2 regions of the Nocardia sp. KT25-26 genome follow, and region 2 is predicted to be linked to the other one. Evidence: predicted binding sites of a transcription regulator. Region 2 holds the regulator's gene; the other holds the start of a gene.
The links. The regulator HspR, encoded in region 2, represses chaperone genes until heat shock. The targets are predictions, from matches to a motif close to ANNTGAGTNNNNNNNACTCANNT.

Region 1 (7,100 bases), 460 kb from region 2:
GTGCCCACGCCCCACAGTGCATCGGTGGGGCGTGGGCCCATCAGCTCGGTCCAGTTCGCCGCGGTCAACCGGAAGACCCCGGTGGCGGCGCCCGGGTCGTGTTCCGGTTCGGCGGAGGACTTACCGGCCTGCTTGGCGAAACCGGTGGCCAGCTTGGCGGTTAGTTTGTTGTCACCGATACCGACCGAGCAGGTCAGTTCCAGCCGGGCGACGGCGGCGCGGATCTGCTGCGCGAGCGCCTCCGGATCGTCGGTGTCGGCGGCCAGGAACGCCTCGTCCCAGCCCCACACCTCCACCCGGCCGGGGAAGCCGCGCAGCACCGCCATCACCTCGTCGGACGCCTCCTCGTAGGTGGCCATGTCCAGCGGCAGGAACACCCCGTCGGGGCATTTTCGGGCCGCGGTACGCAGTGCGATCCCGGCCCGCACACCGTAGGCCCGGGCGGGATAGGAAGCGCAGGTCACGACCTTGCGCGGCTCGGTGGGGTCGCCGTTGCCGCCGACGATCACCGGCTGCCCACGCAGCTCCGGGTGGCGGCGGTACTCCACCGCCGCCTGGAACTGGTCGAGGTCGACGTGCAACAGCCATCGGGCCACCCTGCAGTCATACCGCACGGCACCGACGAAGTATCGGATCCGGAACGGGTCTTGCCAACTCGCCGGAACAGAATAAAATTCTGTACATGAAGATTCGCGATCGGTTGCTGCTCGCCGCAGAGCGGCAGTTCGCCGAACGCGGCGCCCTCGAAACCACCCTCGGCCAGATCCGGGAGGCCGCCGGCGCCAGCGTCGGCGCGCTCTATCACCACTTCCCGGACAAGGCCGAGCTGTACCGTCAGGTCTGGGCCAATGCCCTCGCCGACTACCAGCGGCACTTCTGGGCAGCCGTCGCCGACAGTGCCGACGCGCGCGGCGGTATCACCGAAGGCGTCACCACGCATCTGCGCTGGGTCACCGAACATCAATACCGGGCAACGATTCTCATCTCCGCACGGCCCCCCGGGATCCAGGACAGCGAATCCAATCGCGAGTTCCTGACCTCGGTGTACCGCTGGTGGCGGACGCACGCCCGATACGGAACGGTGCGCGATCTCGACTTCGACCTGGTCCACGCATTGTGGCTGGGACCGGCTCAGGAATACTCCCGACAGTGGCTCGGTGGCCATATCCGCACTGCGCCAACAGATGTCGCACCGGAACTGGCCGCCGCCGCGTGGCGCGCGTTACACGCCTGACGGTCGCCCACAGCACCCGGACGACCGGATGCCCGACGAACGACAGCTCGACCCAGCAGCACGAGAGAACGGAAAACCGATGCCCGACGCCACCACCACTGCAGCCGCCGCCGACGAACCCGGCACCACGACCCCGCCCGCACCGGACACCACCGACCCGGTCCCGCAGGCGGACAACAGCATTCCCGACGAACTCACCTTCGAGCTGGCCCGCCAGGTGCTCGCCGCGCAGCCGTTCGCCCGGCTGGTCGGAACCGAGATCACCGAATTCGGGGACGGCGCCGCCACTCTGGAGATCGAGATCCAGCCCGAGCACGGCCAGCAGTTCGGCTATGTGCACGGCGGTGTGCTCTCTTATGCCGCCGACAACGCCCTCACCTTCGCCGCCGGTACGGTCCTCGGCCCGAACGTCCTGACCGGCGGCTTCACCATCACCTACCTGCGCCCCGCCGGTGGCGAACGGCTCCGGGCCCGCGCCACCGTCACCGGCTGGACCCGCCGCCAGGCCGTCACTTCCTGCGAGATCCATTCCGAATCCGAGGACGGTGAACCGATCCTGTGTGCCGTCGCCCAGGGCACCGTCCGCAGCATCGACCAGGGAACGCCGGCCGACAACCGCGGCAACTGATGAACGAGCGTTCCCGGACAGCGCGTTGTGGCCGGGCACCGCACGGTGCCCGGCCACAATTGCTCATTTTTCCGGCGATCAGGCCGTGGCGGCGAAGGACCGGTGCTGCGCCGCCGGTTCGCTGACCGGCTCGATGGCGTAGGCCAGGATATCGGCGACATCGGCCACGGGTCGGACGTCCAGATCCGCCAGCACCTCGGCCGGCACCTCGTCCAGGTCCGGCTCGTTGCGGGCCGGAATGAACACGGTCTTCAGTCCGGCCCGTTGCGCGGCGAGCAGCTTCTGCTTCACGCCGCCGATCGGCAGCACCCGGCCGTTCAGGGTGACTTCGCCGGTCATCCCGACATCGGCCCGCACCTGCCGGCCCAGCGCCAGCGACACCAGGGCGGTGACCATGGTGACCCCCGCCGACGGCCCGTCCTTGGGGACCGCACCGGCCGGGAAGTGGATGTGGATGTTGCGATCCAGCACAGCCGGTTCGATGCCGATCTCGGCCAGGTGGGAGCGCACGTAGGTCAGCGCGATCTGCGCGGATTCCTTCATCACGTCACCCAGCTGGCCGGTGATGGTCAGCGAACGCTCCCCGTCGGCGGTATTGGCCTCGACGTAGAGCACATCACCACCGGCACCGGTGACGGCCAGGCCGGTCGCCACGCCCGGGACCGCGGTGCGTTCCGAGGAATCCGGGGTGAACCTGGGCCGGCCGAGGAAGTCGGTCAGGTTCGCCACATCGATGGTGATCGGTGCGCCGCTCCGGTCGTAGCCGAGGCCCTTGTCGTATCCGAGGTCACTGTCGTAGCCGAGGTCCACCACATTGCCGGTATCGGATTCGGTGAGCCTGGTGGCCGCCTTGCGCAGCCCCTTGGCGATCAGCCGTTCCAGCTGCCGGACCCCGGCCTCCCGGGTGTAGTTCGCCGCGATCTCGCGCAGTGCCGGCTCGGTGATCGTGACCTCGTCCGCGTCCAGCGCATTGCGTTCCCGCTGCCGGGGCACCAGGAAGTCGCGGGCGATGGCGACCTTGTCGGCCTCGGTGTAGCCGTCGACGGTGATCAGTTCCATCCGGTCCAGCAGCGGGCCGGGAATGGTCTCGACGACATTGGCGGTCGCGATGAACAGCACATCGGACAGGTCCAGATCCAGGTCCAGGTAGTGGTCCCGGAAGGTGTGGTTCTGTGCCGGGTCCAGCACCTCCAGCAGGGCCGCCGCCGGGTCGCCCCGGAAATCGGAGCCGACCTTGTCGATCTCGTCCAGCAGCACCACCGGGTTCATCGAACCCGCCTCCTTGACCGCCCGCACGATCCGGCCGGGCAGCGCGCCGACGTAAGTGCGCCGGTGACCGCGGATCTCCGCCTCGTCGTGCACACCGCCGAGCGCGACGCGGACGAACTTGCGGCCCAGCGCCCGGGCCACCGATTCACCCAGCGACGTCTTGCCGACACCGGGCGGCCCGGCCAGCACCAGCACCGCACCCGAACCCCGGCCACCGACGACCTCCAGGCCGCGCTGCGCGCGCCGGGACCGCACCGCCAGGTACTCGACCATCCGGTCCTTGACCTCGTCCAGGCCGTGATGGTCGGCGTCGAGCACCGCGCGGGCGCCCGAAACGTCGGTGCTGTCCTCGGTCTTCACCGTCCAGGGCAGTTCGAGGACGGTGTCCAGCCAGGTCCGGATCCACCCGGACTCCGGGCTCTGATCGCTGGCCCGTTCCAGCCGACCGACCTCACGCAGCGCAGCGCTGCGCACTTCGTCGGGCAGTTCGGCTGCCTCGACCCGGGCCCGGTAGTCGTCGGCGCCCTCGGGCTCGTCCTCGCCGAGTTCCTTGCGGATGGCGTTGAGCTGCTGCCGCAGCAGGAATTCGCGCTGGCTCTTCTCCATGCCCTCGCGAACGTCTTCGCTGATCTTGTCGTTGACCTCGACCTCGGCGATATGAGCCTTGATCCATTCGGTCTGCTTGACGAGCCGCTCGGCGACATCGGGCGTCTCCAGCAGCTCCCGCTTCTGCTCGGCAGTCAGGTACGGCGCGTAGCCGGCCGTATCGGAGATCGCCTCGGCACCGTCGAGCTGATTGACGATATCGATGATCTGCCAGGCTTCGCGCCGCTGTAGCAGCGCCACCACCAGCTTCTTGTATTCGGCCGCCAGTTCGGTGGTGCGGGCATCCGGTTCGACGCTTTCCACCGGTTCGGCCTCCACCCACAGCGCAGCGCCCGGCCCGGTCACCCCGTGCCCGATCCGCGCCCGCCGCTCGGCCTTCAACACCGCGGCCGGTGCACCGCCGCGCATCCGGCCGACCTGTTCGATGGTGGCGACCACGCCGTAGGAGGCGTAGCCCTCGTCGAGTCGCGGCGCCACCAGCACCGCTCCGGTCTTCGCGGCCTGCGCCGCATCGATGGCAGCCTGCGCGGATTCGTCCAGTTCGATGGGCACGACCATGCCCGGCAGCACGATCGGATCGGTCAGGAACAGCACCGGCAGGTTCTGAGCTGTAGTCACGTTCGACCCTTTCAAAGTTGAGCTTAGTTGGCTCAACCGAAAGGTCGGGTGGATTGTTCCGCCGGTCCGTTCACCGTGAGCGAACCGCACCGCACCGTCGGTAGCTCAGCGGGCACCCAGCCTGTCCAGCCATGGCGAGTCCATCTGCTCGACCAGCCATCGGCCGTCGACCAGCGCCATGCTCAGGACGACCGGCATGAACTTCGGCGTACCTTCCGGCTCGAGGACAGTCGTCGTGACCTGAATGAACACCGCGACGATCTCGATCTCGTCGCCGTCGCCGGACTTGTACAGGCACTCCGGCAGCTTCATCTGCGATTCCGACTCGCTCTGCGTCATCGCCGCTTTCAGCGCGTCCCGCCCGTCCTCCCAGTTGCGACGCAACTCGCCGGTGGTCCGGTTCCGCACGGCATCGAGGTACCCATCGCGGTCGACCTTGTCGTATTCCGCCATCACAGCAACGAAATCGCAGGCCGCCAGGCGGGCCGCCTCCCGTGCGGCATCCCGGGCGACCGAAGGATGCTCGGGCAGCGCAACCGCCTGCTGCGGCGGTTCCGGCGGATCCTCCGCCGCCAGCACTACCCCCACAGTCACCCACCCGGCGACAGCCACAACCGCCACGATCGCCGTGATGACCGGCCATAACCAGCGCCGCGGCGGCCGCGGCCCCGGCATCGGCCCGGCCGGCGGACCGCCGGGACCGGGGTATGTGGGCGGGCCGGGCATCGGTGCGGATCCGAAATGCTGCGGCTGCTGGTAAGTCATCGAGCCCCCCTCATCGCGATCACCGTACTTTACAGCGACATCATCGACTCCCGTTCACCCTGCGAACCGCGGTCCGTGCTCTTGAAACGTTCGGCGCGAGATCGTCACGCCCTCTTACTGATACAGCCGGTGTTGGCCTGCATGCGCGTCCGGGTGAACAGGGACACCTCCAGGCCACGCTGCGCGCCGGGATCGCACCGTCACGTGATCCGGTGAGTCCGTCGTGAAGTTCTGTGGTGAAGGCCATTACCGGAACGAGACCGAGCCCCACAATCCCGCCCGGGACCATGGGGTTCGATGGATTTCGGCCGGACGGTCAGGCCCGGATGCCGGCTTCCAGCTCGGCGGCATCAGGACCGGTGACCGTGAACTCCACCCCCGCCGGGCCGGCCGGGGTGGACGACCCGCCCACGGCGCCGGGCACGATCGACCGTGCCAGCTCCCGGACCGCAGCGAGTTCGGCCTCGAGGCCACGCTGCGCTGCGTGGTAGCCCAGGACCGACTTGTCGTCATCGAGCAGCGCGACCATGACATCCTCGACGCCGAACCAGGCGCGGCCAAAGCTGTCGGCAGTTGTCGCTGCCTGCTGCAGGGCCCGGATCAGGGCCGGTGCCGCGCCGGTGAGCGTGGCGTGGGTTTCATTTGTCTCCGTCATATGCTGCTCCCCATCAGAAAAGAACTTCGAGGCCCGAGTAGAACCCGCCGATACAGGTGCGGGTGCCGTCCATTTCGTGGATCACCACCCCACCACCCTCGTGGACACATTGGGTTTCGGTGACCGCCACAGCCTGCCCCGCTGCGATTACCGTCGCAACACCTGCGACCGCTGCCGCCGCCGACACCCTGGCCAGGATCCTACGCATTTCCAACCCCCGGATTGCTCAGTCGAAGAACTGCTTGCACCATTTATGACGCAAGCAGGGCCCCACCGGGTTCCACCGAACAATCCAGCACCCTTGACACCCGCAACTCCTCAAACGGGGCTGCCCAGAAGACCCGGCTACCCCAACACCTTCTCGGTGAAGAGTTCGAAGGAGCGGACGCGGGCCTCGATGTCGTAGACCATGGTGTTGAGCATCAGCTCGTCGGGTTCGGTGCGCGCGAGCAGGTCGTCGAGTTGGGTGCGGACGGTTTCGGGGGAGCCGAGGAGTTGGCCGTGGCGGCGTTTCGCCACGAAGTCGCGGATTTCGGGGCTGTCGGGCAGAGTTGCGGCAGCTTCTGCCGGGGTCACCACGGGGCGGGGGCGGCCGGCGGCCAGGTTCAGGAAGGCCAGTTCGCGTGGGCCGGCGAGGTATTCGGCCTGTTCGTCGGTGTCGGCGACGATGGCCGCGACCGCGATCATGGCGTGCGGGCGGTCCAGGTGGGCCGAGGGCCGGAAGTGCTCCCGGTAGATCTGCAGTGCCGGTTCGGTATTGGTGGCGCTGAAGTGGTGGGCGAAGGCGAACGGCAGGCCCAGTTCTGCCGCGGCGCGGGCGCTGAATCCGCTGGAGCCCAGCAGCCAGACCTCCGGTTCGTCGCCGTGGCCGGGGGTGGCGGTGATGCCGTCGGGGCTGTCGCCGCGGAAATAGGCGAACAGGGCGGCCAGTTCCTGCGGGAACGATTCGGCGCCGAGCCCTTCGGCGGTGCGGCGCAAGGCGAGGGCGGTGCGCTGGTCGGTACCCGGCGCGCGGCCGATACCGAGGTCGATCCGGCCTGGATGCAACGCATTCAAGGTGCCGAACTGTTCGGCGACCACCAGCGGCGCATGATTGGGCAGCATCACCCCGCCGGACCCGACCCGGATCGTCGAGGTGGCCGCGGCGAGATGGGCCAGCAGCACGCTCGGCGCCGAGCTGGCGATGGCCGGCATGTTGTGATGCTCGGCCACCCAGAACCGCGCGAACCCGAGCTGTTCGGTACGCCGCGCCAGTTCGGTGGTGGCGGCGAGCGCCTCACTCGCGGTTCCACCGGCCTGCACCGGCGCCAGATCGAGCACGGACA
Region 2 (7,100 bases):
CGACGCCAACGGCATCGTGCACGTGACCGCGAAGGACAAGGGCACCGGCAAGGAGAACACGATCAAGATCCAGGAGGGCTCCGGCCTCTCCAAGGAAGAGATCGATCGGATGGTCAAGGACGCCGAGCAGCACGCCGCCGAGGACAAGGCGCGTCGCGAGGAGGCGGAGACCCGCAACCAGGCCGAGTCGCTGGTGCACCAGACCGAGAAGTTCATCAAGGATAACGAGGACAAGGTCCCGGCGGAGACCAAGTCCAAGGTCGAGGCCGCGATCGCCGAGGCGAACGAGGCGCTGAAGGGTACCGATACGGCCGCCGTGAAGGCCGCGGTGGAGAAGCTGGCCACCGAGTCGCAGGCGCTGGGCCAGGCGCTGTACGAGGCGCAGGCCGCCGACGCCGCCGCATCGGGTGACGGTGCGGGTGCCGCTCAGGGTGCCGACGACGGTGTCGTCGACGCCGAGGTCGTGGACGAGCCGATCGACACGGAGAAGAAGTGACCGAGGCCAACTCCGATCAGGAGTTGATCACGGAGCAGGAGCAGGACTCGGCCCCGGCCGCCGAGGCAGGCGCGGAGAACGGCGGCGCCGCGGTGGACACCGCGGCGCCGGCCGAAGCCGGCGACGAGCTCGCCGAGCGCACCGCCGACCTGCAGCGGCTGACCGCGGAGTACACCAACTATCGCCGGCGCGTCGAACGTGACCGCAAGACCGCGATGGACGCGGCCAAGGCGGCGGTGGTGACCGAACTGCTCGGTGTGCTGGACGATCTGGACCGGGCCCGGGCGCACGGCGACCTGGAGACCGGCCCGCTCAAGGCGGTCGCCGACAAGCTCGCGAGCGCCCTGCACAAGCAGGGCCTCGAGGAGTTCGGTGCGGAGGGTGAGCCCTTCGACCCGACCCTGCACGAAGCCGTCCAGCACGAGGGTTCCGGCGCCGATCCGGTGATCGGCGTGGTCATGCGCAAGGGCTATCGGCTCGGCGAGCGGGTGCTGCGGCACGCGCTGGTCGGGGTCACCGATGGCGACGGTTCCGAACAGCCGGCCGCCGAGGCCGCGGGGTCCTCCGGGACCACGGCGCCGTCCGGGACCGCGGAGGCATCCGATGCCGATGCCGACGCGACCGAGTAGCAGCGACACGAGAGGAGGAGATACCCGGTGAGCCAACGGGAGTGGATCGAAAAGGACTTCTACAAGGAGCTGGGTGTCTCCTCCAGCGCCTCGCAGGACGACATCAAGAAGGCCTACCGCAAACTCGCTCGGGATCTGCATCCCGATGCCAATCCCGGCGATACCAAGGCGGAAGAGCGCTTCAAGGCGGTCAGTGAGGCCCACGCGGTGCTCGCCGATCCGGCCAAACGCAAGGAGTACGACGAGACCCGCAGCCTGTTCGCCGGCGGCGGATACGGTCGCGGTGGGTTCAACCCCGGTGCCGCGGGCGGCTTCTCGCAGGACTTCAACATCGGCGACATCTTCGGTGGCGCCGGTGGCGGGGACGGCGGGCTGGGCGATCTGCTCGGCGGGCTGTTCAACCGGGGCGGATCGCGCGGCGGTGGCAACCGGCCGCGCCGGGGTGCCGATGTGGAGACCGAGACCACGCTGGGCTTCCGGGAGGCAGCCCAGGGGGTGACGGTCCCGCTGCGGATGACCAGTCCCTCGCCGTGCACCACGTGTCACGGTTCCGGCGCCAAGCCGGGGACCAGCCCGCGGGTCTGCCCGCACTGCAACGGGTCCGGGGTGGTCAGCCGCAACCAGGGTGCGTTCGGCTTCAGTGAGCCGTGCGACGACTGCCGCGGCACCGGCTCGATCATCGACGACCCGTGTGCGGACTGCCACGGCTCCGGTGTGCAGAACCGGACCCGCACCATCACCGTCCGGATCCCGCCCGGGGTCAGCGACGGTCAGCGGATCCGGTTGGCCGGCCAGGGCGAGGCCGGGCTGCGTGGTGCCCCGTCGGGCGACCTGTTCGTCACCGTGCACGTCAGCCAGGACAAGGTTTTCGGCCGTCAGGGCGACGACCTGACCCTGGTCCTGCCGGTGAGCTACAGCGAGCTGGTGCTGGGCACCACGGTTTCGGTGCCGACGCTGGAGGGCCGGGTCGGCGTGAAGGTACCCCCCGGTACCGCCGACGGACGTACCCTGAGGGTACGTGGTCGCGGCGTGCCGAAGCGCGGTCCGCAGGGCGGCGCCGGGGATCTGCTGGTCACCGTCAAGGTGGCGGTTCCGCAGCATCTCGACTCCGAGGCCACCGAAGCGCTGCAGCGCTATCAGGATGCGGAGAAGGCGAGTGGGTTCGACCCTCGTGCCGGATGGGCAGGTGCGTGATGTCCGACGATCCGAGGAATGCGTCCGGCGGTTCGCGTACCGAGTTCTTCATGATCTCGGTCGCGGCTCAGCTGGCGGGAATGCATGCGCAGACCCTGCGGACCTATGACCGGTTGGGTCTGGTGACGCCGCAACGTACTTCGGGCGGCGGACGGCGTTATTCGTCCCGGGATGTCGAACTGCTGCGCGAGGTGCAGCGGTTGTCCCAGGACGAGGGTGTCAACCTGGCGGGGATCAAACGCATCATCGATCTCACCAACGAGGTGGAACGCCTGCAGCAGCAGGTGGCCGAGCTGAACGCTGAGGTGGAGCGGTTGCGGGCCGGATACCGGCCCGATCTCGCACCCGCTCAGCGGAGTACGGCTCTGGTGGTGTGGAAGCCGCGTCATCGGCGCTGAATACCTCGGGCCCCCGGTTCGCCCGTCGCGGATGCGACGTGGCGGACCGGGGGCCCGCCGGTATCCGGACAACACTCGGCGATCGGCTGGAAACCTTCCAGCAACCCACTTATTCGGCGACGGTTCCGATGTTCGTTCCGGGAAGGATGCCGGATTCCGTGAACTTTCCGGGACGGACGTACATCTCGGATCAGCCCGTTTCGGTGGATATGGGCGGCGGATACGGACATCTTTGCAGATCTGCGGTCTGTTTCAGTCCACAATTGCTGGCACCCACCTTGGTTTCAACAAATAACAAGCGTGATGTTTAAAAGTAGGATTCCCTAGTCGGCAAACCTCACATAGACTCTCGGCATCGGCTGCTGACGAGTGTCCCTGCAGCACCATCACTCGCCGGCGTGGCTAGCTCTTCACTGGCGAAACGAGGTAGTGACACACATGGATTCGCGCACTGTCGCTTTGATTCGGACGACGTTCAAGGCGGTTGCTGCGGAGGATGGTGGACCGGAGAAGCTGGCCGGATCGTTCTATTCGATCCTGTTCACCGATTACCCGCAGGTACGTGACTTCTTTCCGGCGGCAATGGACGCCCAACGAGACCGATTGGTCAAGGCGATCTCCTATGCGCTGGATCGGCTCGAGGAACTGGACAAGCTGCTTCCGTTCCTCGCCCAGCTCGGCCGCGATCATCGCAAATACGGTGTGCAGCGCGCGCATTACGCCGCCGTCGCCAATTCGCTGAAGAACGCGATGCGCCGTACCGCCGGCACCGAGATGTGGACCGACGAGGTGGACCGCGCCTGGGACGAGGGGTTGGCGCTGATCAGCGGCGCCATGATCGATGCGGCGGAGAAGGAGTCCACACCGCCGGTGTGGACCGCCACCGTGCGGGAGCGCAAGGACGTGCTGCGGAATCTGACCGTCGTCCGGCTGCAACTGGACCAGCCGATGCAGTACGCCGCCGGGCAGTATCTGAGCGTACAGATCCCGGCCCGGCCGCGGATGTGGCGATACCTGTCGCCGGCCAATCCCGCGAATCCCGAGGGCGAGATCGAGTTCCACGTCCGGAGTGTGCTCGGCGGCTGGGTGAGTCCGGCGATGGTCTCGCACACCGCGGTCGGTGACCAGTGGTTACTCGGTCCGCCGCTGGGCGGCCTCGGCATTCCGCGCAATACCAAGCGGAAGATGCTGATGGTCGGGTGCGGAACCGGGATCGCGCCGCTGCGGGCGCAGCTGATGGCGATGGCGCAGCGGCGGGTGAACCCGAAGGTGCACCTGTTCGTCGGCGGCCACCATCCGTGCGACCTCTACGATCTGCAGGCCCTGAGTGGGCTGGCCATGGCCAACAAATGGCTGACCGTCACCCCGGTCACCGAGAGCGACGACAACCCCTGGTGGTACTACGACGAGGCGGGTCGTGCGGCAGAGCTACCCGGTCTGGAACCGCGGATCACCGGGCAGATCGGTAAGGTCGTGGCCGGCTACGGGGCGTGGGCGGATCGCGATGTGCAGATCGTCGGTTCGCCGTCGATGGTGCAGACCACCAAGTTCCGGCTGATGGCCGCCGGCACCCAGGCCAAGGCGATTCGGCACGATCCGCTCTTCTGAGCGGGCTCAGCCCACGCCCTCCACCTGGATCCGCTCGGCCGGAGTTCCACCGGCGACGAGCGCGTCCACCGTCGCCCGGGTCATCGCCGGGGAGCCGCACACCAGCACCTGATGCCGATCGAACGGCCCGTGCGCGGCCGCCACCTCGCCGACGGTTCCGTGCCGGAGCTGGTCGTCGGGGAAACCGATATCCACCCGGCAACTCTCGTACCATTCGTCGCGCGCTCGCGGGTCCTCCGCGCTCGCCACCGTCGGGATCACCGTCAGCCAGGGCAGTTCGCCCGCCAGCAGGAACAGCATGTCCGAGGCGTAGAGGTCGCGCGGCGACCGGCCACCGTAGAACAGCACGGTGCGCGGCGGGTCGGGGTGTCGCGCCAATTCCAGGATCGCGGCACGCAGCGGCGCCAGCCCGGTGCCACCCGCCACCAGGACCACTTCCTCGCCCGCCGGATCGATGTGGAATGTGCCGGCCGGTGCGCTGATCCGCCACTGGTCACCGGGCGAGGTGTCGGCGACGATGGCCTCCGAACACCACCCACCGGGCACGGTGCGGACGTGGAATTCGAGCTTGCCGTCCAGTGACGGCGGCAGTGCCGGGGACAGCCGCCGCCGCAACCCGGGCTGCTGCGGCACCTCCACCAGCACCGATCCGCCGGGCGGGAACGGCACGAAATCACCGATCAGCCGGATCACCGCCACGTCGTGGCGCAGTCGATGATGACCGACCACCGTCGAGACGCCAACCGGTTCCGGACGGTCGGCCGGACGCGAATCATTGCTCACCGTGCCGAATCTAGTCGACGGCGCCACGGTGCGCGGTCCACTCGGCGGTGCCGCCCGCCGCGACCGTTCATACGACCGCGGACCTTCGAGCATGGTCGGACCCGGACATGCCGACGCTTCGGAGACGCGTGCTGTGCCGTACCGGCACACCGTTCGAGCCGATCGCCCGGCCGGTGCAGCGCGGCCTGATCTATCACCCTGGCCGGGACACGCCGCTGCCCGGTCACCCGGCCGGTGCAACGCGGCCGGCCCGGCGGTGACGAGGTGGTGGAGATCAGACCGGGTCGGCAGTGATATCGGATTCCGGGGTACCCGCCGAGATCAGGGTGCGGCGGGTCTCGGTGATCATCCTGGGCGAGCCCGAGATCTGGATCTGATACCCCGCCCAGGAACCGAAGCTGGCCACCACCGCGCCCAGATTTCCGGTCAGGCGCCGATGCATGCCGTGCGGCGGTTCGACCGGTGCGTCGGGGGCCCACCACGGGTTGACCTTCTCCGCACTGACCGGAACCACGGTGAGCCAGGGGTTGCTCTGCGAGAGCTGCCACATGTTGTCCACGTCGTACAGGTCGCACGGGTAGCGGCCGCCGATGAAGAAATGCACCCGCGGATTGACCCCGCGCCGGCTCATCTCGATCAGCTGGGCGCGCAGCGGGGCGATCCCGGTGCCGGACCCGATCATCAGCACATCCCGGCCGCTCGCCCGGTCCACCTGGAGACCGCCCAGCGGTGCGGCGATCTTCCAGCGGTCGCCGACCGAGGTCTCGTTCACGATGGCCGGGCTCACCCAGCCACCGTGGATCTTGCGGACGTGGAACTCGATCTCGCCGTACGGGTTGGCCGGGATCGCCGGGGAGAAGTACCGCCACATGTTCGGCCGCTGCGGCACCGCCACCGGGACGTACTGGCCGGACTGATAGGGGATCGGGCTGTCGGCCTGCAGCCGGATGATCGCCAGATCCTCCAGCACCCGCCGGTGCCCGACGACGGTGGCCTCCCAGAACGGCTGCGAAGTGTCGGAGTTGGCGCCGATCGCCATGGCGGCCGAGATCAGGATGGTGATGTCGTGCCAGCCCTCCTCCAGCTCCCGGGTCCAGCGGCTGCCGTGGAAGGTGCGCAGACCGGCCAGCAGCGACCGGCCGGCCAGGTCGTAGTGCACGGCCTCGACGCCGTACTTGCGGTGGTCGCGGGCCAGCTGCTCCAGGAAGTTCTGGGCGCGATCCCAGTCCTCCAGGTTGTCGAGAACGAACTGCACGGCGGTGGTCAGCCGCTTGGGCTGCATATCCATTGCCGGTGGGAACAGCTCCCGCAGGGCGGGCATCTCGGTGAACAGATGGCCGTAGAAGGCGCTGATCAACCGCTCGGCGCCGCCCGGTGCATCCAGCACCGCACGGAAGTTGTCGCGGACCAGCGCTGCGGAACGCGCATCCACGGCCGTTTTCCTTTCCCTCGTTCCGACGAACCGGGCCGCCACGCGGCGGCCCGACGTCCAGTATCCCCCGAAACGTGCCTTTCGGTATGGGAACGGGGAGTGATCCTTTACCCAATCGATCGCCGGGCAAACCAGGGTATGCGCCGGAACCGGAAAAATTTCGGCCGATCGGTGCGTCAGATGGCGATAACGGTCTTGCCGCGGGCGCCGGAGAGGCCGAGCACATTGGGGGCGGCTTCCAGTGGCACGATCGCCTCCACCGGAACCACCAGATCACCGGTGGCGACCCGGTTCAGGAGCTGTCGCAGCTCGGCCCGGCCGGCGCGGGACTCGAAGTTGCCCCCGGTGATGCCGTGCTCGCGCAGGGTGTCCTCGTCGGCGGTGAAGGTGGTGGTCCAGTATTGGCCGCCCTTGCGGACCACGCTCAGCAGCGGCAGGAAGTCGGCACTGCTGCCGACCAGGTCGAACACCACGTCCACACCGTCGGGGTGGGCGAAGTGGACCGCATCGGCGGTCGGCGAGGCCTGATACCCGGCCTGGTCGGCCCGGGTCAGATGGTT

Region 1: a site for HspR is predicted at 4,371-4,393, ahead of lon (endopeptidase La). Genes of this name have one in related genera too.

The regions. Positions count from the first base shown of each region.
Region 1 covers NZ_CM152813.1:225,447-232,546, forward strand. The annotation lists gene AC1HFH_RS01085 (DNA polymerase IV) at 1-596, opposite strand, end outside; gene AC1HFH_RS01090 (TetR/AcrR family transcriptional regulator) at 683-1,234, shown strand; gene AC1HFH_RS01095 (PaaI family thioesterase) at 1,416-1,862, shown strand; gene lon (endopeptidase La) at 1,941-4,295, opposite strand; gene AC1HFH_RS01105 (hypothetical protein) at 4,461-5,120, opposite strand; gene AC1HFH_RS01110 (hypothetical protein) at 5,437-5,775, opposite strand; gene AC1HFH_RS01115 (LLM class flavin-dependent oxidoreductase) at 6,121-7,100, opposite strand, start outside.
Region 2 covers NZ_CM152813.1:686,853-693,952, forward strand. The annotation lists gene dnaK (molecular chaperone DnaK) at 1-496, shown strand, start outside; gene grpE (nucleotide exchange factor GrpE) at 493-1,125, shown strand; gene dnaJ (molecular chaperone DnaJ) at 1,153-2,319, shown strand; gene AC1HFH_RS03160 (heat shock protein transcriptional repressor HspR) at 2,319-2,717, shown strand; gene AC1HFH_RS03165 (globin domain-containing protein) at 3,156-4,325, shown strand; gene AC1HFH_RS03170 (FAD-binding oxidoreductase) at 4,332-5,108, opposite strand; gene AC1HFH_RS03175 (FAD-binding oxidoreductase) at 5,383-6,540, opposite strand; gene AC1HFH_RS03180 (NADP-dependent oxidoreductase) at 6,717-7,100, opposite strand, start outside.